DNA from 2 places in the Streptomyces sp. NPDC006997 genome. Region 2 is predicted to be linked to the other one. Evidence: riboswitches for the same ligand, from Rfam matches in the RefSeq annotation. Region 2 holds a riboswitch; the other holds the start of a gene.
The links. Region 2 has a riboswitch for cyclic di-AMP ahead of ABZ659_RS06320 (LysM peptidoglycan-binding domain-containing M23 family metallopeptidase). Riboswitches for the same ligand answer to the same signal wherever they lie in the genome.
Positions count from the first base shown of each region.

Region 1: another riboswitch for cyclic di-AMP. It lies ahead of ABZ659_RS17970 (NlpC/P60 family protein); the one in region 2 lies ahead of ABZ659_RS06320 (LysM peptidoglycan-binding domain-containing M23 family metallopeptidase).

Region 1 covers NZ_JBEYHH010000016.1:123,316-128,931, reverse strand. The annotation lists gene ABZ659_RS17980 (C40 family peptidase) at 1-543, opposite strand, end outside; gene ABZ659_RS17975 (hypothetical protein) at 958-1,311, shown strand; gene ABZ659_RS17970 (NlpC/P60 family protein) at 1,365-2,567, opposite strand; cyclic di-AMP (ydaO/yuaA leader) riboswitch at 2,575-2,746, opposite strand; gene pcrA (DNA helicase PcrA) at 3,040-5,490, shown strand; gene ABZ659_RS17960 (M23 family metallopeptidase) at 5,584-5,616, opposite strand, start outside.
Region 2 covers NZ_JBEYHH010000005.1:35,051-40,666, forward strand. The annotation lists gene ABZ659_RS06315 (SGNH/GDSL hydrolase family protein) at 1-509, opposite strand, end outside; gene ABZ659_RS06320 (LysM peptidoglycan-binding domain-containing M23 family metallopeptidase) at 705-1,658, opposite strand; cyclic di-AMP (ydaO/yuaA leader) riboswitch at 1,663-1,819, opposite strand; gene ABZ659_RS06325 (alpha-galactosidase) at 2,148-4,238, opposite strand; gene ABZ659_RS06330 (tyrosine-protein phosphatase) at 4,440-5,237, shown strand; gene ABZ659_RS06335 (DUF6126 family protein) at 5,267-5,392, opposite strand; gene ABZ659_RS06340 (XRE family transcriptional regulator) at 5,385-5,616, opposite strand, start outside.

The DNA of each region.
Region 1 (5,616 bases), on a different contig from region 2:
GCGCTTCAGCTCCGTCTGGCGTGACTTCAGGGAGGCCAGTTCCACGCGGGCGGCGCCACGCAACCGCTCGATCTCCCGCATCTGCTGGTGGACACGGGTGACGGTGGTGGCCTGCCGGTGGCCCGCGCGCTCGGCGAACGCGGCGCCGTCGAGGTAGCGGTCGGGGTCGTCGGAGAGGGCGAGCTGGAGCGTGGGGTCGAGGGTGCCACCGCGGTACTGCGCCGCCGCGGCCGAACCGAGTTCCTCGCGTGCCGAGTTGAGCCGGTCCTCCTTGCGGGCCGCCTCGTCGCGCAGTTCCGCCAGCCGCTCCTCGGCGGCCTCGGCCTTCTCCCGGGCCCCGTTGTACTGGTCGGTGGCGGCCTCCGCCTCCTGGTAGAGCTGGTGGACCCTGGCCCTGACCTGCGCCGGGGTGAGGTCCGGCTGGGCGTGCCCGGTGCCGTCGAAGGCGGTCGCGGTGGCCGCGCCCGCCAGGACGAGGGTGGCGGCGGTCCGGACGGTGGTGCCGCCTGCCGGACGTTGTGGGGGCTTGCGGTGCGCTGCCACCTGGGCTGCACATCCTTTCGTACGGCCGTGAGGAGCGGGGGGACGCGCCCGTCGGCGGCCCGCACAGGGGAGTGGACCGCCGCCGGACCTTCTCGGCGGGGGTGGCCGACGCCGCCCCTGGCGAGGGCGGGTTGGGGAGCCGGTCACCTGGGGGAGGACGCTAATCCCGGGCGTGTCCAGCCGGTGACACGTTGTACGGAAGTGACTCCAGCGGATCGCCGGACGACCGGGGATGACCGGGGCTCCCGAGGCGGGCCGTCGACTTCGCGCGGTGCGCTGACCGATGTGGGGAAACCGGGAGCCGACGCGGCGGGGCGGCTGCTATGGGCGCATATATGCAAGGCGCGGCAGAAGGGCCCCGTAGGGGTGGGCCGGTGTCGGACGGCGGGGTGGCCGTGGCTAGGCTCCGGCTCCATGGACGTACTCATCCACCTCTTCGTCGGCCTGCACGTCATCGGAATCGCCGCGCTGCTCGGCGGCTTCCTCACCCAAATGAAGGCGATGGGGCAGGGCACCGCCCGCTTCGTCCCCGCGATGCTGCACGGCGCCCTGACGATGCTGGTCACGGGTGTGGTCCTGGTCGGCCTGAACCAGGCCGACGACCGGACCCTCGACAACGTCAAGATCGGCGTGAAGCTGGCCCTGCTGATCGTGATCCTCGGGCTCGTCTACGTGAAGCGGGACGAGGAGAAGGTGGACAAGGGCCTCTTCGGCCTGGTCGGCCTGCTGACCACGACGAACATCTTCATCGCGGTGCTCTGGACCTGAGGTCCCGCTCCGGGGGCCCGGCCCGTGCCCGGCCCCCGGAGGAAGCGTGGGCGTCAGGCGGGCCGTACCACGCTGTGGATGGAGGACTCGCCGTCGTAGTAGACCGACTCCTCGCGCACGTAGGCGCCGGGCTTCGGGGCGTGGATCATCATGCCGTTGCCGATGTAGATGCCGACGTGGGTGACGTCGTCGTAGAAGAAGACCAGGTCACCGGGTTGGGCGCTGGACAGGGAGACCGTGGTGCCCGCGTTGACCTGGTCGTAGGTGGTGCGCGGCAGGGAGATCGCGGCGGCGTTCCAGGCGGCCTGGGTCAGTCCGGAGCAGTCGTAGGAGTCGGGGCCGGTGGCGCCCCAGACGTACGGCTTGCCGATCTGGGCGCGGGCGAAGGCGAGCGCCTTCTCGGCCTTGGAGGCGTACGAGGAGTCGGCCGCGGGGTCCGTCGAAGTACCGGTGGAGGTGCCGGTGGAGCCCGTCGCGCCGGAGGTGCCGCTCTCCTGCTCCTGGGCCGCCGCCGCTGCCGCTGCCGCTTCGTCTTCCTGGCGCTGCTGCTCCTCGGCCTGCTGGCGGGCCAGCTCGGCCGCCTTGCGCTCGGCCTCCTCCTGCTTCTTCTTCTCGATCGCCGCGAGCCGCGCCTTCTCCTCGGCGGTCAGCTCCGACAGCAGGTCGCGCGCGTCGGCGAGCTTCTTCTGGACGGTGGACTTGGCCGTCCTGAGGTCGTCCCGCGACTCGGTGAGCGTCTCAAGGCTGTCGGTGGCCTCCTGGCGCTTCTCCATCGTCGCCGTCTGCTCGGCGAAGTAGTCGTCGACCGCCGACTTCTGGGTGCTGGTGAGCCGCCCCATGAGCTGGGTCTGGTCGAAGTAGTCCTGCGGTGAGTCCGCGAGCAGGAAGGTCGCCGTGGTGGGGGCGGCGGCGCCGGTGCGGTACTGGGCGGCGGCGTAGGAACCGAGTTCCTCGCGCGCGTCGTTGAGCTTCTGGGTGCGCTTGGCGACGTCGTCGAGGAGGGTGTCGACCTGCTTGCGCTGCTTCGCGGTCTTCTCCTTGGCCGCGTTGTACTTCTCGGTCGCCGACTCGGCCTGGCGGTAGAGGTCGTCGACCTTCTTCTCGACCTCCTCCAGACTCGGCCGGTCGTCCGAGGGGGCCGCGTTGGCCGTCTGGGAGAGCAGGGCCACGGAGGTGAGGGCGGCGGTGGCCAGGCCGGGGGTGCGGATACCGGCCACGCGGCTGCCCGCGGCACGTGACTTGCGGTGCGACGCCAAGGAGGCGACTCCTTCCATGTACCGCCTACCGGGTTAGCTGTCGGGTTCGGGCGGGTGGTTCGGAAGGGTTGCCCTACGGCCACTCCCTCAGGAGGAGTGAGCCGATTCACCCCGGGATCGGTGGGTCCCCGGCTCCGGCCACTGCCACGCGGGCACGCCGGACTCGGCGGAGGCCGCGCGGCCCGGCGACGTTCGCCGGAGGGGGTCGTACGGCCCGCTCGGCACCGTAGCCAACTCGTGTGGTGGCTGTGAAGGTTGGTGGGTGATATGCCCGATACATTTTCGTGACCTTATCCGGAACGTCGCTCACCGTGTCCGGGCTGGAGTGATCCGTGACGGTCGGGGCGAGGGGCGCGCGGGCTGGGGCGGTCCGGGGCCGTGGCGCGGACCGCGGCGGTCCCGGGCGGTGCGGGCGCCGGGTCGGCGGGATCCGGCTCCGGTTGTCAGTGCGGCACCCTAGACTCGGAGAGCGATGAGCAGCCTCTTTGACGACAGCTTCCTGGCGGACCTCCAGGCCCAGCGCGGCCCCGCGGACGAACCCCCGCCGCCGCCCGAGGACGATCACGTACCGGAGCCGGTTCCGGACGATCTGTTCAGCGGGAAGTTCGACGTGCCCCCGGACCGCGACGCCTACTACCGCGACGGCGCGCCCCGCCCGGTGGTGGACTCCGCCGCCCTGCTCGCGGGGCTGAACGACAACCAGCGCGCCGCCGTCGTGCACGCGGGTTCCCCGTTGCTCATCGTGGCCGGAGCCGGGTCCGGCAAGACCCGGGTGCTCACCCACCGCATCGCCCACCTGCTGGCCGACCGCGGTGTGCACCCCGGGCAGATCCTCGCGATCACCTTCACCAACAAGGCCGCGGGCGAGATGAAGGAGCGCGTCGAGCAGCTCGTCGGCCCGCGCGCGAACGCGATGTGGGTGATGACGTTCCACAGCGCGTGCGTGCGCATCCTGCGCCGGGAGAGCAAGCGGCTCGGCTTCACCTCGTCGTTCTCGATCTACGACGCCGCCGACTCCAAGCGTCTGATGGCCCTGGTCTGCCGCGACCTGGACCTCGACCCGAAGCGGTTCCCGCCCAAGTCGTTCAGCGCCAAGATCAGCAACCTGAAGAACGAGCTGGTCGACGAGGAGGACTTCGCCGCCCAGGCCACCGACGGCTTCGAGAAGACGCTCGCCCAGGCGTACGCGCTGTACCAGTCACGGCTGCGCGAGGCGAACGCCCTCGACTTCGACGACCTGATCATGACGACGGTCAACCTGCTGCGCGCCTTCCCGGACGTCGCCGAGCACTACCGCCGCCGCTTCCGGCACGTCATGGTCGACGAGTACCAGGACACCAACCACGCGCAGTACGCCCTCGTCCGCGAACTCGTCGGCCCCTCCGGCGAGGACCAGGACCCCGCCGAGCTGTGCGTCGTCGGTGACGCCGACCAGTCGATCTACGCCTTCCGCGGTGCGACCATCCGCAACATCCTCCAGTTCGAGGAGGACTACCCGGACGCGACGACGATCCTCCTTGAGCAGAACTACCGCTCCACCCAGACGATCCTCACCGTCGCCAACGCCGTCATCGAGCGCAACGAGTCCCGCCGCCCCAAGAACCTGTGGACCAACGCGGGCGCGGGCGCGCGCATCACCGGCTACGTCGCCGACACCGAGCACGACGAGGCGCAGTTCGTCGCCGACGAGATAGACCGCCTCACCGACGCGGGCGAGGCGAAGGCCGGGGACGTCGCGGTCTTCTACCGGACGAACGCCCAGTCCCGTGTCTTCGAAGAGGTGTTCATCCGCGTCGGCCTGCCCTACAAGGTCGTCGGCGGGGTCCGCTTCTACGAGCGCAAGGAGGTCCGGGACGTCCTCGCCTACCTGCGGGTGCTCGCCAACCCGGAGGACTCCGTCCCGCTGCGCCGCATCCTCAACGTGCCCAAGCGCGGCATCGGCGACCGTGCGGAGGCCATGATCGACGCGCTCTCCCAGCGCGAGAAGATCAGCTTCCCGCAGGCGCTGCGCCGCGTCGACGAGGCGTACGGCATGGCCGCGCGGTCCACCAACGCCGTCAAGCGGTTCAACACGCTGATGGAGGACCTGCGGACGATCGTCGAGTCCGGCGCCGGTCCGGCGACGATCCTGGAAGCCGTCCTGGAACGCACCGGCTACCTGGCCGAGTTGCAGGCGTCGACCGACCCCCAGGACGAGACGCGTATCGAGAACCTCCAGGAACTCGCGGCCGTGGCGCTGGAGTTCGAGCAGGAACGCGGGGAAGAGGAGTCCGGCACGCTCGCCGACTTCCTGGAGCAGGTCGCGCTGGTCGCCGACTCCGACCAGATCCCCGACGAGGAGGACGGCGACGGCGTCATCACCCTGATGACCCTGCACACGGCCAAGGGCCTGGAGTTCCCGGTCGTCTTCCTGACCGGCATGGAGGACGGCGTCTTCCCGCACATGCGCGCCCTCGGCCAGACCAAGGAACTGGAGGAGGAGCGCCGCCTCGCCTACGTCGGCATCACCCGCGCCCGCGAGCGGCTCTACCTCACCCGCTCGGCGATGCGCAGCGCCTGGGGCCAGCCGCAGTACAACCCGCCCTCCCGCTTCCTGGAGGAGATCCCCGGCGAGCACGTGGACTGGAAGCGCACCGGCGGCTCCGCGGCCCCGGCGGGCCCGGTCTCGGGCGTGGCGGCGTCCCTGTCGTCGTCGCGTTCACGGTCCTCGGCTTCGGGGGCGTCCGGGTTCGCCACCCGCAGGACCGACGAGAAGCCGGTGGTCGCGCTGGCGGTCGGGGACCGGGTCACCCACGACCAGTTCGGGCTCGGCACGGTGACGGCGGTGAAGGGCACGGGCGCGAACGCCGAGGCGACGATCGACTTCGGCGACGCCAAGCCGAAGCGGCTGCTGCTGCGGTACGCGCCGGTGGAGAAGCTGTAGGGAGCGCGCGCACGGGCCAGCGGGGGTGGGCCCGTGCCGTACGGCGGGCCCGCTGGCGTTGGCAGCGCTGGCAGAACCGTTACGGCTGACGCGTTACGACGGGTCCAGGCCGTGGCTGCGCAGCCA
Region 2 (5,616 bases):
TCGCCGTCCCAGGCCCGGCGGTCCTGGACGGACCTCAGGGACCACAGGTCGAGGACCGGGCAGCCGTACCGGTCGGCGATGGCGCGCACATGTCCGTTGTAGGTGGCGATCTTGCCGCGCAGGTGCTTGAGGACGGGCACGCCCCGGGTGTCGAAGCCGGTGGTCACCATCACCGTGCCCGCGACGGCGGTCAGCCGGGCGACCGCCCTCTCGAAGCGCTCGGCGACCTCGTCGGGGTCGGTGCCGGGCCGCAGGATGTCGTTGCCGCCCGCGCAGAAGGACACGAGGTCCGGGGCGAGTCCGACGGCGCGCGGGACCTGGTCGGCCACGACCTGGTCGAGGAGTCTCCCGCGCACGGCGAGGTTGGTGTACCGGAAGTCGCCCTCGGGACGCCGGTCGGCGAGCAGGACCGCGAACCGGTCGGCCCAGCCGACGAACGCCCCGTCGGGGCCGGGGTCGCCGACGCCTTCGGTGAAGCTGTCCCCCACCGCCACGTACGACCCGATCACTGATCTGCTGTCATTCTTCGAATCGTCTGCCACATCGGCCCATCTTTCCCCGTCGATTGTGACCTACGCGACCGTAGGAAGGGGTTGACGGGCGGTGAGATAAGCCACTGCCAAAACCTTGGTCAATTCCGGAATACGCCGACGGCCGGACCCGGTCAGGTGGGTCCGGCCGTCGGCGCGGTCGCGGCGCGGGCGTCAGCCGATGGAGACGCCGTGCGAGCGGAGGTAGGCCACCGGGTCGATGTCGGAGCCGTAGTTGGGGGTGGTGCGGATCTCGAAGTGCAGGTGCGGGCCGGTCGAGTTGCCGGTCGAGCCGGACAGGCCGATCTGCTGACCGCCGGTCACGGTCTGGCCGCTGGAGACGGAGAGCGAGGACAGGTGGGCGTACTGGGCGTAGTAGCCGTCGGCCAGCTTGATGACGACCTGGTTGCCGTACGCACCGGCCCAGCCCGCGGAGACGACGGTGCCGGGTCCGACGGACTTCAGCGTGGTGCCGGTGGCGGCGGCGAAGTCGACGCCGGTGTGGTAGCCGCTGGACCACATGCTGCCCGCCACCTTGTAGCCGGTGCCGACGGCGGCGCCGTCGACCGGCGCGCTGTAGCCGGTGGCGGCGGACTGGGCGGCCGTGGAGGCGCCGGCGGAGGACTCGGCGGACTGCGTCGGCTGCTCCGGCTTCGCCTGCTGCTCCGGCTTGGCCTGCTGCTCCGGCTTGGCCTGCTGGGTGGCCTTCGGGGCGGACCGCTTCTTGGTCTCGCCCTGCGCCGCGGCCTTCTGGCCGATGCTGAGCTTCAGCCCGGGGTGGATCAGCGAGGGGTCGGCACCGACGGCCGCGCGGTTGTCCGCGTAGAGCTTCTTCCAGCCGCCGCTGACGTTCTGCTCGTCAGCGATCTTCGAGAGATAGTCACCGGCACGGACGGAATACGTCCGCACACCCGACTTCTTCGCGGTGGACTTCTTCTCGGCGGCCGACTTCTGCACCACGGGGGCGGAGTGGACGGCCTTTTCCGAAACGGACTGCGGGGTGGCGGCGTTGGCGCTGGCGGCCCCCATCAGGGGCAGGGCGAGCGCGGCGCCTCCGGTACCGGCCACGGCGATGGACCGGGCGATACGCAGGGACTTGGGACGGCGGTGCTTACCCTTCGCGGGCATGATGCGTTCCTCTCCTGCGCCTGCGAGGTGAGCTGTCGGGTGCGGACTGGAGATGTCCGGCCGCACCGAGGTGCGGCTTAACCCCAAGCCGTTCCGGGAACCGGAACAGGCGGTCTACCTGTGGGTCCCCCGCTCCTGCCGGGCACGGGTCAGTTTGCGCGGAGTCCGGACGGCGGCAGGATTCGGCGTTCCGTCCGGGATCGGTGTGGAACGTAAGCGAGCAGGACGCGAGGGGACAAGCGAGAGTTTCCGCCCGAACGTCTTTTTCTTGATCCCTTGTGGTCATTACCGGTCACACTGAGTTGTTCCGCGGGGCGACGCTTTCCCCAAAAGCCCTTGAAAGAGCCCTTGATTACGTGAGCATGACGGGCGACTCACGGTCACGGCTATGACGCTGCTCACGTGCCGGAATTCCAGGTCACCGCATTCCGGAGCTAGTTGGAACGGAAGCGGCTAATTCGGACAGGCGACACAGAAAGCGCCGACGGCTCAGACGCGGCGCAGTCGGAGAACCGCCGCGTCGAGGTCACCGCGCAGCCCCAGCCGTATCCCGTGGTGCAGCAGCACGGCACCGCGGTGGATTTCTCCCGTTTCCCGGCATTCGTACGAGCTTGCCGGGTCCAGTCCGCGGAGCCGGAGCGCGGGGACCGGCTCACCGTGGTGCTGCGCCTGGAGGCAGGCGAGGACGACCGACTCCGCGCCCCGCACGTACTGCACCGCGCTCAGTCCGCCCCGGGGCGGGCGCAGCCGGTAGAGGTCCCCGCGCTGCACCAGCGGCCGGATCTCCCGGTAGAGCGCCACCCAGTCGCGGGCCTCGGCCAGCTCCGCCGCGCTCCAGCGGGTCAGGTCGCCGCCGATCCCCAGCACCCCGGCCATCGCGCTCACGAACCGGAAGCACAGCGAGCTGACCCGCCCGTTGAGCTGGTCGTTGGGGCTGTCGGTCACCCAGGCGGCCATCACGCGCGCGGGGTGGAGCTGGCTGAAGCCGTGCTGGATGGCGAGCCGGTCCAGGGGGTCGGTGTTGTCGGAGGTCCACACCTGGTCCGTACGGCTCAGGACGCCCAGGTCGATCCGGCCGCCGCCGCCCGAGCAGGACTCGAAGGCGACGCCGGGGTGGGCCGCCCGCAGCCGGTCGAGCAGCGCGTACACGGCCCGTACGTGGTCCACCCAGAGCCGCGACGGGTAGGGCTCACCGGGCCATCCGGCGTCGGTGAAGCAGCGGTTGAAGTCCCACTTCACGTAGTCGATGGGCGCGCTGGACAGCAGGGCGTCGAGACGCTCCCACAGGTACTCCTGGACGTCCTCGCGGGCGAGGTTGAGGACGAGTTGATTGCGAAACTCTGTCCGCTTACGTCCCTTTTGGTACTGCACCCAGTCGGGGTGCGCCCGGTACAGGTCGCTGTCCGGGTTGACCATCTCGGGTTCGACCCAGATGCCGAACCGCATTCCCAGCGCCCGCACGTCCTCGGCGAGCGGCGCCAGGCCCTTCGGGAAGCGGTCGGGGTGGGGCGTCCAGTCGCCGAGCCCGGCGTGGTCGCCGGTGCGGGAGCCGAACCAGCCGTCGTCGACGACGAACAGCTCGACGCCGATCTCCGCGGCCCGCCGGGCCAGGGCCCGCTGCTGGTCCTCGGAGATGCCGAAGCCGGTCGCCTCCCAGGAGTTGAACAGCACCGGCCGGTCCCGGTCCGCGTCGGGGATGACGTACGCCCGCTGGTAGCGGTGCCAGGCCCGGCTGGCCCCGCCGAAGCCGCCGTCGCTCCACAGCCCGGCGAGGACGGGGGTGGTGTAGGACTCCCCGGCGGCCAGCCGCAGCAGCCCCGCGTCGTCGTGCCCGGCGCCGCCGGTGATCTGCACACGCGCGTCGGGCAGCTGGGCGACGGTGATCCGCCAGGAGCCCGACCAGCCGAGGGCGCAGCCGTAGACCTCGCCGCACTCCTCGGTGGCGTCGGTGTCCAGGGCGACCCAGGGCAGGTGCTGGTGGCCGGTGTGCCCGCGGCGGCTGCCGATGACCTTCTCGCCGTAGGTGAGCGGGGCGGCGGTCAGCCGGGACTCGGCGGCCCAGCGGCCGTGCAGCTGGCTCAGCCGCCAGCCGTCGCGCTCCGGGAGCGTGAAGACGGCGGAGTCGGCGCGCAGCAGCTCCACCGCCCGGGCGCCCGCGTTCTCGACGGTGGCCCGGCGTTCGACCACGTCGTGCCGGATCCGGTAGTGCAGGGTGACGACCAGACCCGCGTCCGGGTCCGCGTCCCGGAACCGCAGCCGTACGCCGTCGGGGTCGGCCTCGTGGCGTTCGAAGGCCCACTCGGTGCCGCGCCGCCCGTCGTCGGTGCGCGCGGACAGGGCGGGGCGGGTGAAGCGGGGGCCGCCCTCGACGGGGTACTCCTCGCGGCCGTCGAGCCGGGACTCGAAGGGCCAGTGGTCCGGCAGCGGGCGGGCGGCGAGCGCCTCGGCGTCCGCGAGGGCGATGCGCGGGCCCCAGTGCAGGTGCAGCAGCTCGTCGGCGTCGGTGAGGTGGACGGCGTAGCTGCTCGTCGGCCCGGACAGCAGCCACGTACGGCCGTTCTCGGCGATCTCCACCGGCACTGGTCCCACCCACCCCGCAGATCCCGACAGCTCCGCTCAACACCCAACATCATCAACCGTTTCCGGGCGGGAGGGCAACGCCTGTGGACGACCGGGGGCCCTCCCTTGTGGACAACTCATTGCCCCAGGAATCCATGTCGTATGGTCAAGGGCGTACCCGTCGGCGATCGGCGCCGCCGGGGCCGATGGGAGGGAGCCCCCGTGACGCAGCAGGTCCCGTCGACCGAGCCCGAACTGGCTGGCGTACGCAACTTCCGTGACGTGGGCGGACTGCCGACCGTCGACGGCCGCCGGGTGCGGCACGGTGTGCTGTTCCGCAGCGGCCACCTGGCGCACGCCACCGACGAGGACGCCGCGTTCCTCACCTCCCTGGGCCTGCACACGGTCTTCGACTTCCGCAACGCCGCCGACCAGAAGCTGGAGGGGCCGGACGTCGAGCTGCCCGGCGTGCGCAACGTGAACCTGCCGCTGTCGGACCCGGCGGACGGCGCCGAGTTCTGGAAGATGGTCCGCGACGGCGACCTGGAGCAGCTGCGCTCGGTCCTCGACGACGGCAGGGCGGCGGACCGGATGATCGCGTCCTACCGCATGATCATCAGGGACCGCACCGCCGAGCACTCCCGGGTGCTGCGCTCCCTGGCCGAGGACAGCGTGCCCGCGCTGATGCACTGCGCCGCGGGCAAGGACCGCGCGGGCCTGTCGATCGCGGTGACGCTGCTGGCCCTGGGCGTGGAGCGGGACGCCATCCTCGCGGACTACCTGGAGTCCAACGCCACCCACCGCCGCTACAAGGTGCACCGCAGCGGCAGCGCGTCCTCGGCCTACTCCCCCGAGGTGATGGAGCTGCTCAGCCCCCTCTTCGACGCCCGCGCGGAGTACCTGTCGGCCGCCTTCGACACCATCGAGGAGACCTGGGGCGGCGTCGACACCTACCTCGTGCGCGGTCTGGACGTCACCCCCGAGGTCCGCGACCAGCTGCGCGAACGCCTCCTCGACTGACCGGCCGGAGCGACTGACCGGCCGGAGCGCTACTTGGCCCCCACCTCGAAGAGCAGGTACAGGAACGCCGCGAAGAGGTGGCCCGCCACCACGTAGACGAACAGGCGGAACCAGATGCCGCGGGGCAGCTTCTGCTCCATGTCTCTGTCACTCATGGGTGTCTCCAGGGGTGGGGCCGAGGCACAGCGTGGCCGTCGGGCTCTGCAGAAGAGTGTGCACGAACAGGAGGTCCACCCCCGCACCGGTCCCGGCCGCGAGCCGGTGCGGGGTGAGGGAGTCGAAGTGGGCGCTGTCCCCCGGTCCGAGGCGGTGCGCGGTGTCGCCGAGCCGCAGGCGCAGCTCGCCGCGGAGCACGTACAGCCACTCCTCGCCGGGGTGC